Regions from separate parts of the Bradyrhizobium sp. 170 genome, predicted to be linked through region 1. Evidence: predicted binding sites of a transcription regulator. Region 1 holds the regulator's gene; the other holds the start of a gene.
The links. The regulator PhoB, encoded in region 1, activates phosphate uptake and scavenging genes when phosphate is short. The targets are predictions, from matches to a motif close to TGTCATNNANCTGTCAT.
Positions count from the first base shown of each region.

Region 2: a site for PhoB is predicted at 2,113-2,129, ahead of IVB05_RS05120 (DUF465 domain-containing protein). Genes of this name have one in related genera too.

Region 1 covers NZ_CP064703.1:589,759-593,942, forward strand. Annotated here, with positions in the region: gene pstA (phosphate ABC transporter permease PstA) at 1-600, shown strand, start outside; gene pstB (phosphate ABC transporter ATP-binding protein PstB) at 597-1,418, shown strand; gene phoU (phosphate signaling complex protein PhoU) at 1,430-2,146, shown strand; gene phoB (phosphate regulon transcriptional regulator PhoB) at 2,220-2,924, shown strand; gene IVB05_RS02760 (GcrA family cell cycle regulator) at 3,128-3,637, opposite strand; gene IVB05_RS02765 (aspartate aminotransferase family protein) at 4,155-4,184, shown strand, end outside.
Region 2 covers NZ_CP064703.1:1,073,248-1,077,431, reverse strand. Annotated here, with positions in the region: gene IVB05_RS05135 (EAL domain-containing protein) at 1-233, opposite strand, end outside; gene IVB05_RS05130 (NAD(P)/FAD-dependent oxidoreductase) at 492-1,595, shown strand; gene IVB05_RS05125 (DUF465 domain-containing protein) at 1,675-1,860, opposite strand; gene IVB05_RS05120 (DUF465 domain-containing protein) at 2,202-2,408, shown strand; gene IVB05_RS05115 (hypothetical protein) at 2,635-2,847, shown strand; gene IVB05_RS05110 (hypothetical protein) at 2,871-3,122, shown strand; gene IVB05_RS05105 (GGDEF domain-containing protein) at 3,245-3,928, opposite strand; gene purE (5-(carboxyamino)imidazole ribonucleotide mutase) at 4,080-4,184, shown strand, end outside.

The DNA.
Region 1 (4,184 bases):
GCGCCGCTCGGCCTGTTCGCCGGCACATATCTCGCCGAATACGGCAAGCACGACAGGCTCACCTCGGTGATCCGCTTCATCAACGATATTCTTCTCAGCGCGCCATCGATCATTATCGGCCTGTTCATCTACGGCGCCATCGTGGTGCCGATGGGCGGCTTCTCGGCCTTCGCCGGCTGTCTGGCTCTCGCTGTGATCGTGATCCCGGTGGTGGTCCGCACCACCGAGGACATGCTCGGGCTGGTGCCCAATCCGCTGCGCGAGGCGGCGTCCGCGCTCGGCCTGCCGCGCTCGCTGGTGATCCGGCGGATCGCCTATCGCGCGGCCCGGTCGGGCCTGATCACCGGCGTCCTGCTGGCGACCGCCCGCGTCGCCGGCGAGACCGCGCCGCTGCTGTTCACCGCGCTGTCGAACCAGTTCTTCAGCCTCGATATGACCAAGACGATGGCGAACCTGCCGGTCACCATCAACAACTTCGTCCAGAGCCCCTATGTCTACTGGAAGCAGCTCGCCTGGAGCGGGGCGCTCTTGATCACGCTCACCGTACTTGCCCTGAATATTGGCGCGCGCATTCTTGGCGCCGAGAGGACATCCAAATGACCGATCTCTCCGTATCCGTGAGTACCGCGAGCGGGCCCGTTCCGCAGGTGGCGCTGCCCGAGGCCGCGCCCAAGGTGACCGCGCGCGGCCTGAATTTTTACTATGGCGAGCATCACGCGCTGAAGAACATCAACCTGACGCTCGGCACAAACCGCGTCACCGCCTTCATCGGCCCGTCCGGCTGCGGCAAGTCCACGCTGCTGCGGATCTTCAACCGGATGTACGACCTCTATCCCGGCCAACGCGCGACCGGCCAGTTGATGCTCGACCAGACCAACGTCCTTGATTCCAAGCTCGATCTGAACCTGCTGCGCGCCCGCGTCGGCATGGTGTTCCAGAAGCCGACGCCGTTCCCGATGACGATCTACGAAAACATCGCCTTCGGCATCCGCCTCTATGAGAAGATCTCCAAGTCGGAGATGGACGGCCGGGTCGAAAAGGCGCTGCGTGGCGGTGCGCTGTGGAACGAGGTCAAGGACAAGCTCAATGCAAGCGGCCTGTCGCTGTCCGGCGGCCAGCAGCAGCGGCTCTGCATCGCCCGCACCGTGGCGGTGCGGCCCGAGGTGATCCTGTTCGACGAACCCTGTTCGGCCCTTGACCCGATCTCGACCGCCAAGATCGAGGAACTGATCCAGGAACTGGCGGAAGATTACACCATCGCCATCGTCACCCATAACATGCAGCAGGCGGCCCGCGTTTCGGACAAGACCGCCTTCATGTATCTCGGCGAGTTGATCGAGTTCGACGACACCAACAAGATTTTCACCTCGCCGAGCGATCGACGTACCCAGGACTACATCACCGGCCGGTTCGGTTGAGGAGATAAAACATGGCATCCGAACACACCGCCAAGGCATTTGACACCGATCTCCAGGAACTGACCCGTCTCGTCGCCGAGATGGGCGGCCTGGCTGAGCGCATGATCACCGAATCCGTCGATGCGCTTGTCCGCCGCGACGTCGCCCTCGGCAAGCGCGTCGTCGATTCAGACGTCGAAATCGACCGCCTGCAACATTTGATCGAGGAACGCGCGGTGCTGACCATCGCGCGGCGCCAGCCGATGGCGATCGATCTGCGCGAGATCGTCGGCGCCATGCGGGTCGCTACCGATCTGGAGCGGATCGGCGACCTCGCCAAGAACATGGGCAAGCGCGTCGCGGCGCTGGAGAACGATTTCCAGCCGCTGAAGCTGATGCGCGGCCTCGAACACATGACCGATCTCGTGCAGTCGCAGGTCAAGTCGGTGCTGGACGCCTATGCGGCGCACGATCTGCCGGCGGCGATGGCGGTGTGGAAGGGCGACGAGGAAGTCGACGCCATCTGCACCTCGCTGTTCCGCGAGCTCCTGACCTACATGATGGAAGATCCGCGCAACATCTCGTTCTGCATCCATTTGATGTTCTGCGCCAAGAACATCGAGCGGATCGGCGACCACGCCACCAATATCGCCGAGACCGTGTTCTACATGATCGAGGGACAGCAGATGCTCGACAAGCGCCCGAAAGGCGACATGACGACGTTTGCTACCGCCGTACCCAACACTTGATAAAGCGTTTTCAAGCGAAGTGGAGACCGGTTCGCGTGAAGAAAACGCGTCAAACAGAAGAGGCGAAAGCAGAATGAGCGCGCGCATTATGGTGGTCGAGGACGAGGAAGCGCTGACCACGCTGCTGCGCTACAACCTCGACGCCGAAGGCTATGACGTCGAAACCGTTGCCCGCGGCGACGATGCGGATACGCGGCTGAAGGAGCGTGTGCCCGATCTCGTCGTGCTCGACTGGATGTTGCCGGGACTGTCCGGCATCGAGCTCTGCCGCCGCCTGCGCGCCCGGCCGGAGACCAAGCAGTTGCCGATCATCATGCTCACCGCACGCGGCGAGGAGAGCGAGCGGGTGCGAGGCCTTGCGACCGGCGCCGACGATTACATCGTAAAACCGTTCTCGGTGCCGGAACTGCTGGCGCGGGTGAAGGGGTTGTTACGGCGCGCAAGCCCCGAGCGGCTCGCCACCGTGCTCACCTATGGCGACATCGAACTCGATCGCGAGAAGCGCCGCGTCGCGCGCTCGGGCCGCCAGATCGATCTTGGCCCGACCGAGTATCGCTTGCTGGAATTTTTCCTGGAGCATCCCGGCCGCGTCTTCAGCCGCGAGCAATTGCTCGACAGCGTCTGGGGCCGCGACATCTATATCGACGAGCGCACCGTCGACGTGCATATCGGCCGCCTGCGCAAACTGCTCAATCCCGGCCGCGAGCAGGACCCGATCCGCACCGTGCGCGGCGCGGGATACGCGCTGGATGACCGGTTTGCGAAGGTGGAGCCGTAGCGCTCCACCGCGTCACCCATACTCCATCGTCGTCCCCGCCTAGTGCGCAATTGCGCACGGGGCGCGGGGACCCATAACCACAAATCTCGATTGTTGTAATACGCTGGTGCTCCAGCGTGACATAACCACGAACGCCTGCGGTTATGGGTCCCTGCGTTCGCAGGGACGACGGCGGATATTTCCCGCGTAACTTACGATCGCCCTTACCGCGTCGGCTTCGGCGCCTGCCTCCGCCGGTCGGCGGCCGGTTGATACGCCACGCGCGAGTGATGCGCGCAATAGGGCAGGCCCGAAAGCGCCTTGCCGCCGCAGAAGAAGAATTCCGGGCTCGAGGGATCGCCGACCGGCCAGTGGCAGGTGGCCTCGTTCAGTTCGAGCAGCGACAGCCGCTGGCTCATCGGCACCACGTTGTCGAAGGCGATCGGATCCGGCTCCATCTCGACCTCGAAGGCGTGCGCGAGCGCGGTGTTGCCGCGCGAGACCGGGCGCGACACCCGCATCATCTGCTGGGCCGGGCGCGCCTTGCGCTGCCGCGGGGCGGCCGAGGAGGGGCTCTTGGCGCGGCCGGACAGGCCCAGCCGGTGCACTTTGCCGATCACGGCGTTTCGCGTCACATTTCCGAGTTCCGCGGCGATCTGGCTGGCCGATAATCCGGCTTCCCAGAGCTTCTTCAGCTGCTCGACGCGATCGTCGGACCAGGTCAATACCGTCATCGCATTCTTCCCTTCGCATCGCGCCGGCCAATCAGGGCAGCGCTGGCGACGTCATTCGTCTCAAAAAATCCCTGCGGTCAGAATCCCTTAGCCCTCGCCGGGCGCGAAAACCGCGCCCGAACGTCTACGCCTGCACAAATGGACTCTAGGGATCAGAACTGCCGCACGAGATGTCGTACCCGACAGCCCAAACGCTACAATATGGCGTGACTCGGGCGCAAGAGTCCGGGCCCGCGCGTCCACATGTTCCGATATCTAGGCATTGCACTGCGTGTTTTCCACCACACCGCAATCTTACGGATTTTCTTATCTTGCAGTGCAGGAAAGGCGGCTTCGTGGCGTGTTGACAGCGCCCCCCGCCCACATAGAATACCTCTCACGTGCCGCCCTTAAGAGGCGGCACGTTTCGTTTTCGCAAGACCGGCCGTTGCCGCGTTCGCGCCAATGCACGCGTGTGCTCCGCGGCAGGTCTTGAAAGCGGGTCTCAAACCTTCAGTGCAAACCTTTTGTGATCGCCATGACCAATAGCGCCACGTCGCATCTGCTT
Region 2 (4,184 bases), 480 kb from region 1:
GCCGCCAGTATCCAGATCCCGATCGCAACCAGGAAGGAAACGACGGCGATCCCCCCGAGCAGCAGTTCCCACACCTGATTGGGATCGAATTCGCCGATATAGCTCGCCGGCGCAAAGCCCGCGGAAGCCGCGGCCCACGCAAGTCCGCACGGCGCAGCCATGGCGAGCAGACAGACGAGGGCCTGCGCCGGAATCAAATTCTTCCGTCCTGCCTGCCGGTTCCTGTCAGCCATTACCCACCCAAGGTTTGCGGGCGGAGTGTCTGGCTTGACGGGTTTGGATCGGGTAAATGACTACCCGTACAATTCTAAAATATGACCCAAATTACGGCAATTGGCCTGACATGATTAATGCTTCACTAACGGGACTGCGTTCGCGGCGTATTTCGAGGCAAACCAACGGGTTGTTTGACTGCTCGGGCGGACGAAACGATGATTGCCGGGCGTGGCAGGCGCCGATTTCCACGCCAGATTCCCAGGTCCGAAGCTGACATGGACAAGGTCGATTGCGTCGTCATCGGAGCGGGAGTGATCGGGCTCGCGATCGCACGGCGGCTGGCCCAGGCGGGCCGCGAAGTGATCGTGCTCGAGGCCGCTGAGGGCATCGGTACCATCACCTCCTCCCGCAACAGCGAGGTGATTCACGCCGGTATCTACTACCGCGCCGGCAGCCTGATGGCGCAGATGTGCGTGAGCGGCAAGCGCGCCCTCTACCAGTATTGCCGCGACCACGGCATTCCCCATCGCAATTGCGGCAAGCTGATCGTGGCGACGACACCAGGCGAAACCGAAAAGCTGCAGTCGATCCGCGCGCATGCCGAAGCCAATGGCGTCGACGATCTGCAGTTGCTGACGGGCGAGGCCGCGCGCGCGCTGGAGCCGGCGCTCAACTGCGATGCGGCCCTGCTCTCGCCCACCACCGGCATCATCGACAGCCACGCCTACATGCTGGCGCTGCGGGGCGACGCGGAGGAAGCGGGCGCGGCCTATGCGTTCCACACGCCGCTGTTGCGCGCCCGGGCCGGTGGCGGCCGGATCGAAATCGAAGCCGGCGGTGACGCGCCGATGACGCTTGCATGCAACCTGCTCGTCAACACGGCGGGCTTAAGCGCGCCCGCAGTGGCGCGCAGCATCGAAGGCATGCCGGTCGGGCTGATCCCCTGCGCCTATCTGGCCAAGGGCAATTATTTCAGTTGCAGCGCGCGGGCCCCGTTTTCACACCTGATCTATCCGGTGCCGGAGCCCGGCGGGCTGGGCGTGCACCTGACGCTCGACATGGCGGGACAGGCTCGTTTCGGCCCCGACGTGGAATGGATCGAGAGCATCGACTATGCGGTGGATCCTGCTCGTGCCGAGCGATTCTACCCCGCGATCCGGCGCTACTGGCCGACGCTGCCGGACGGCGCACTGATGCCGAGCTATTCCGGAATCCGGCCGAAGATCGTGCCGCCGGCAGTTGCCACGCAGGATTTTCTGATCCAGGGCCCAGCCGATCACGGCGTCGCCGGGCTGATCAATCTGTTCGGTATCGAATCGCCGGGACTGACGTCATCGCTCGCGATCGCCGATCATGTCGGCGCGCTGGTGGAGCTTTGACAGAGCCCACATGCGGGCGGATGAGCGCATCGGCGCCCATCCGGCCGTGTGGGGACTTTCGATACTTTTGCTGGGACTGTTAGTGGAGAGTTTCGCTGGCGGTATGCTTCAACCGCTCAATCTCATCCTTGACCATCAACTTGCGGCGCTTCAACTCGACAATTTGCAGGTCGTCTGTGGAAAGGTGCACGAGCGCTTCGTGCAATTCATTCTCGAGAATCTTGTGTTTACGTTCAAGTTCAACAAGATGCGCCTGTAGTGCCATACGAAATCTCCTCGGTGGTTGAACCTCAGATTCGATCCGGACGCGGGAGTGTACACCAGACGACGAATCTGTCGATGGGTATCCAGAATCGCGCCTGTCATATTTTCGGATTTATCTGTAACCAATCGTGAGTATGGGAACCCGGTCAGCTTGCGGACCAGCCTCGCAGGGACGATATTCACTGCCAGCCTTGAGCATGATCTCCGCGCAAACGCGTTCCGGTTTGCGCGGAGATCATGCTCAAATCAAAGAGCTAGAGCGGGATGACAATTCGAAGAAAAGTCATCACGCTCTAGGATAATCCGTTCACAACCTCATCATGCTTTCAGCTAACGTACACCATGACCGACGATGATGAGCGCGAGCTTGAAAACGAGCTCGCCCGGCTGCAGCAGGAGCATCGCGATCTCGATGCGGCGATCGACGCGTTGCATCAGTCGCCGGCGCCGGACCTGCTGCGGCTGCAGCGGCTGAAGAAACGCAAATTGCAATTGCGCGACCGCATCGCCTTCATCGAAGACCAGATCACGCCTGATATCATCGCCTGATCGTTGCGCTTGCCTCGTTCGGCCAATTCGGCTCGCCAAAACGTCCGCCTTCCGGCAGATCTTTTCCCCGACATCCACACAACCCGCGACATCACACAGCCCGGCGTAGCGAAGATCCTGCCGGACGGCCGACCGAAAAACAGGTTTCCGGTTGGCGGATGCGGCTTGACTCCTTGAGAACAAAAAGAGAACATGCCGTCCTGCCGCCAGCCTCGGGAGTCCCGCCATGTCCGTCACCTCACCCCTGTCCGACAACAGCCGCTACGAGCAGGCCTGCGATCAAGCCATCGCGATGTGCGACGGCAATCTGCGCTCGACCATCAAGGCGCTGATCATGGCGAACGAGTATCTGGAAACCGAACTGGAGGAATTGCAGGCGGCCATCGCCGCCGGCTGCGTGCCGGCGAGAACCTCCCATGCGGAGAGCGACGCGGCCTGATCAATCACCACCGGAGCGAACCAATGGCCGATGTCACATATTACGTCGCAATGCCATTCCTGCAGGATGATAGCGGCACGCCGATGGCGGGAGCCGCGGAAGAATGCCAGAGCCCGACGACCGCGTTACGGCGCGCCGAGACGATGTCGCGAATGGCCGGCAGCATCGGCGCCGTCGCCTTCAGCCGCAGCGGCGATCCGATGATCGGCGAATTCGGCGACGCGAAATTGCTGCGCAAGTTCGGCAATGTGCCGGATGACCTTAGCGGGTTGTAGCGTCGTCATTGCCTGCGACAAACGCGAAGCGTTTGCGCAAGGGAGCGAAGCGGACGAAGCAATCCATCTATCCGTTATGCCGTGCGATGGATTGCTTCGCTCCGCAATGACGACGCGCGAATTCACGACATCTCATGCCGCCGCAGCGCCTTGCGGACATACATGGCGCTGTCGGCTGCTTCCAGCGCGCGGCCGGCTTCGGAATGGGTATCGAGAATGGAGACACCCGCGGAGGCGCCCGCGGTAATGGTGCGGCCATCGAACACGAAGGTGAGGCGATCGATCGCCTCCTCCAGCGCGGCTGCCTTTGCCTTGGCGTCGGTCTCGCTGAGATTCCACAACAGCAGCGCGAACTCGTCGCCGCCCAGCCGGCCGACCACGTCGGAAGCGCGCACCTGCGCGAGCAGCGCCGTGACGATAGCCTTGAGCACCTGGTCGCCTGCGGCGTGTCCGAAGGCGTCGTTGATCGGCTTTAAGCGATCGACATCGAGCACGACTAGGGCGCCGCCGGCGCGATAGCGTTTGATGTAGGCGATCGCGCGACTGAGTTCGCGCTCGAAGCCGCGCCGGTTTGGAATGCCCAGCAGGAAATCGGTATCGGCGGAGGCCTGAAGTTCCTCGATCTGCGTCTGCGTCCGGGCCAGTTCCGCCTTCAGCCGGCGAATCGTCGCCTTGGTGCCGTTGGACACCGCCGGCGGCCGGGATCCCGGGGCGGATGACCGCCGCGGGGCGGTTTTTCGCCCGGAAACCGCGGTTTTGGGGCGTTTTCCGGCCCTGGAGGCGGTCGCCCTGGTTTTCTTCTTCATGGCCTTCCCTGTGCAGGCTTGCTTATGAAGGCTTGCCGGGATTCACCAAGACAGGATAGTCCATTCCTGATCCCTTGCCACGCCTTGGATGAGCCCCGGGCCGACCCTATAATCGGCCTATGTTTCTGGATTCCCGAACAGAATTGACGAGATGACCACACCCATCGCCATCATCATGGGCAGCCAGTCCGACTGGGAGACCATGCGCCATGCCGCCGAAACGCTGACGGCGCTCGGGATCGACTGCGAAAAGCGC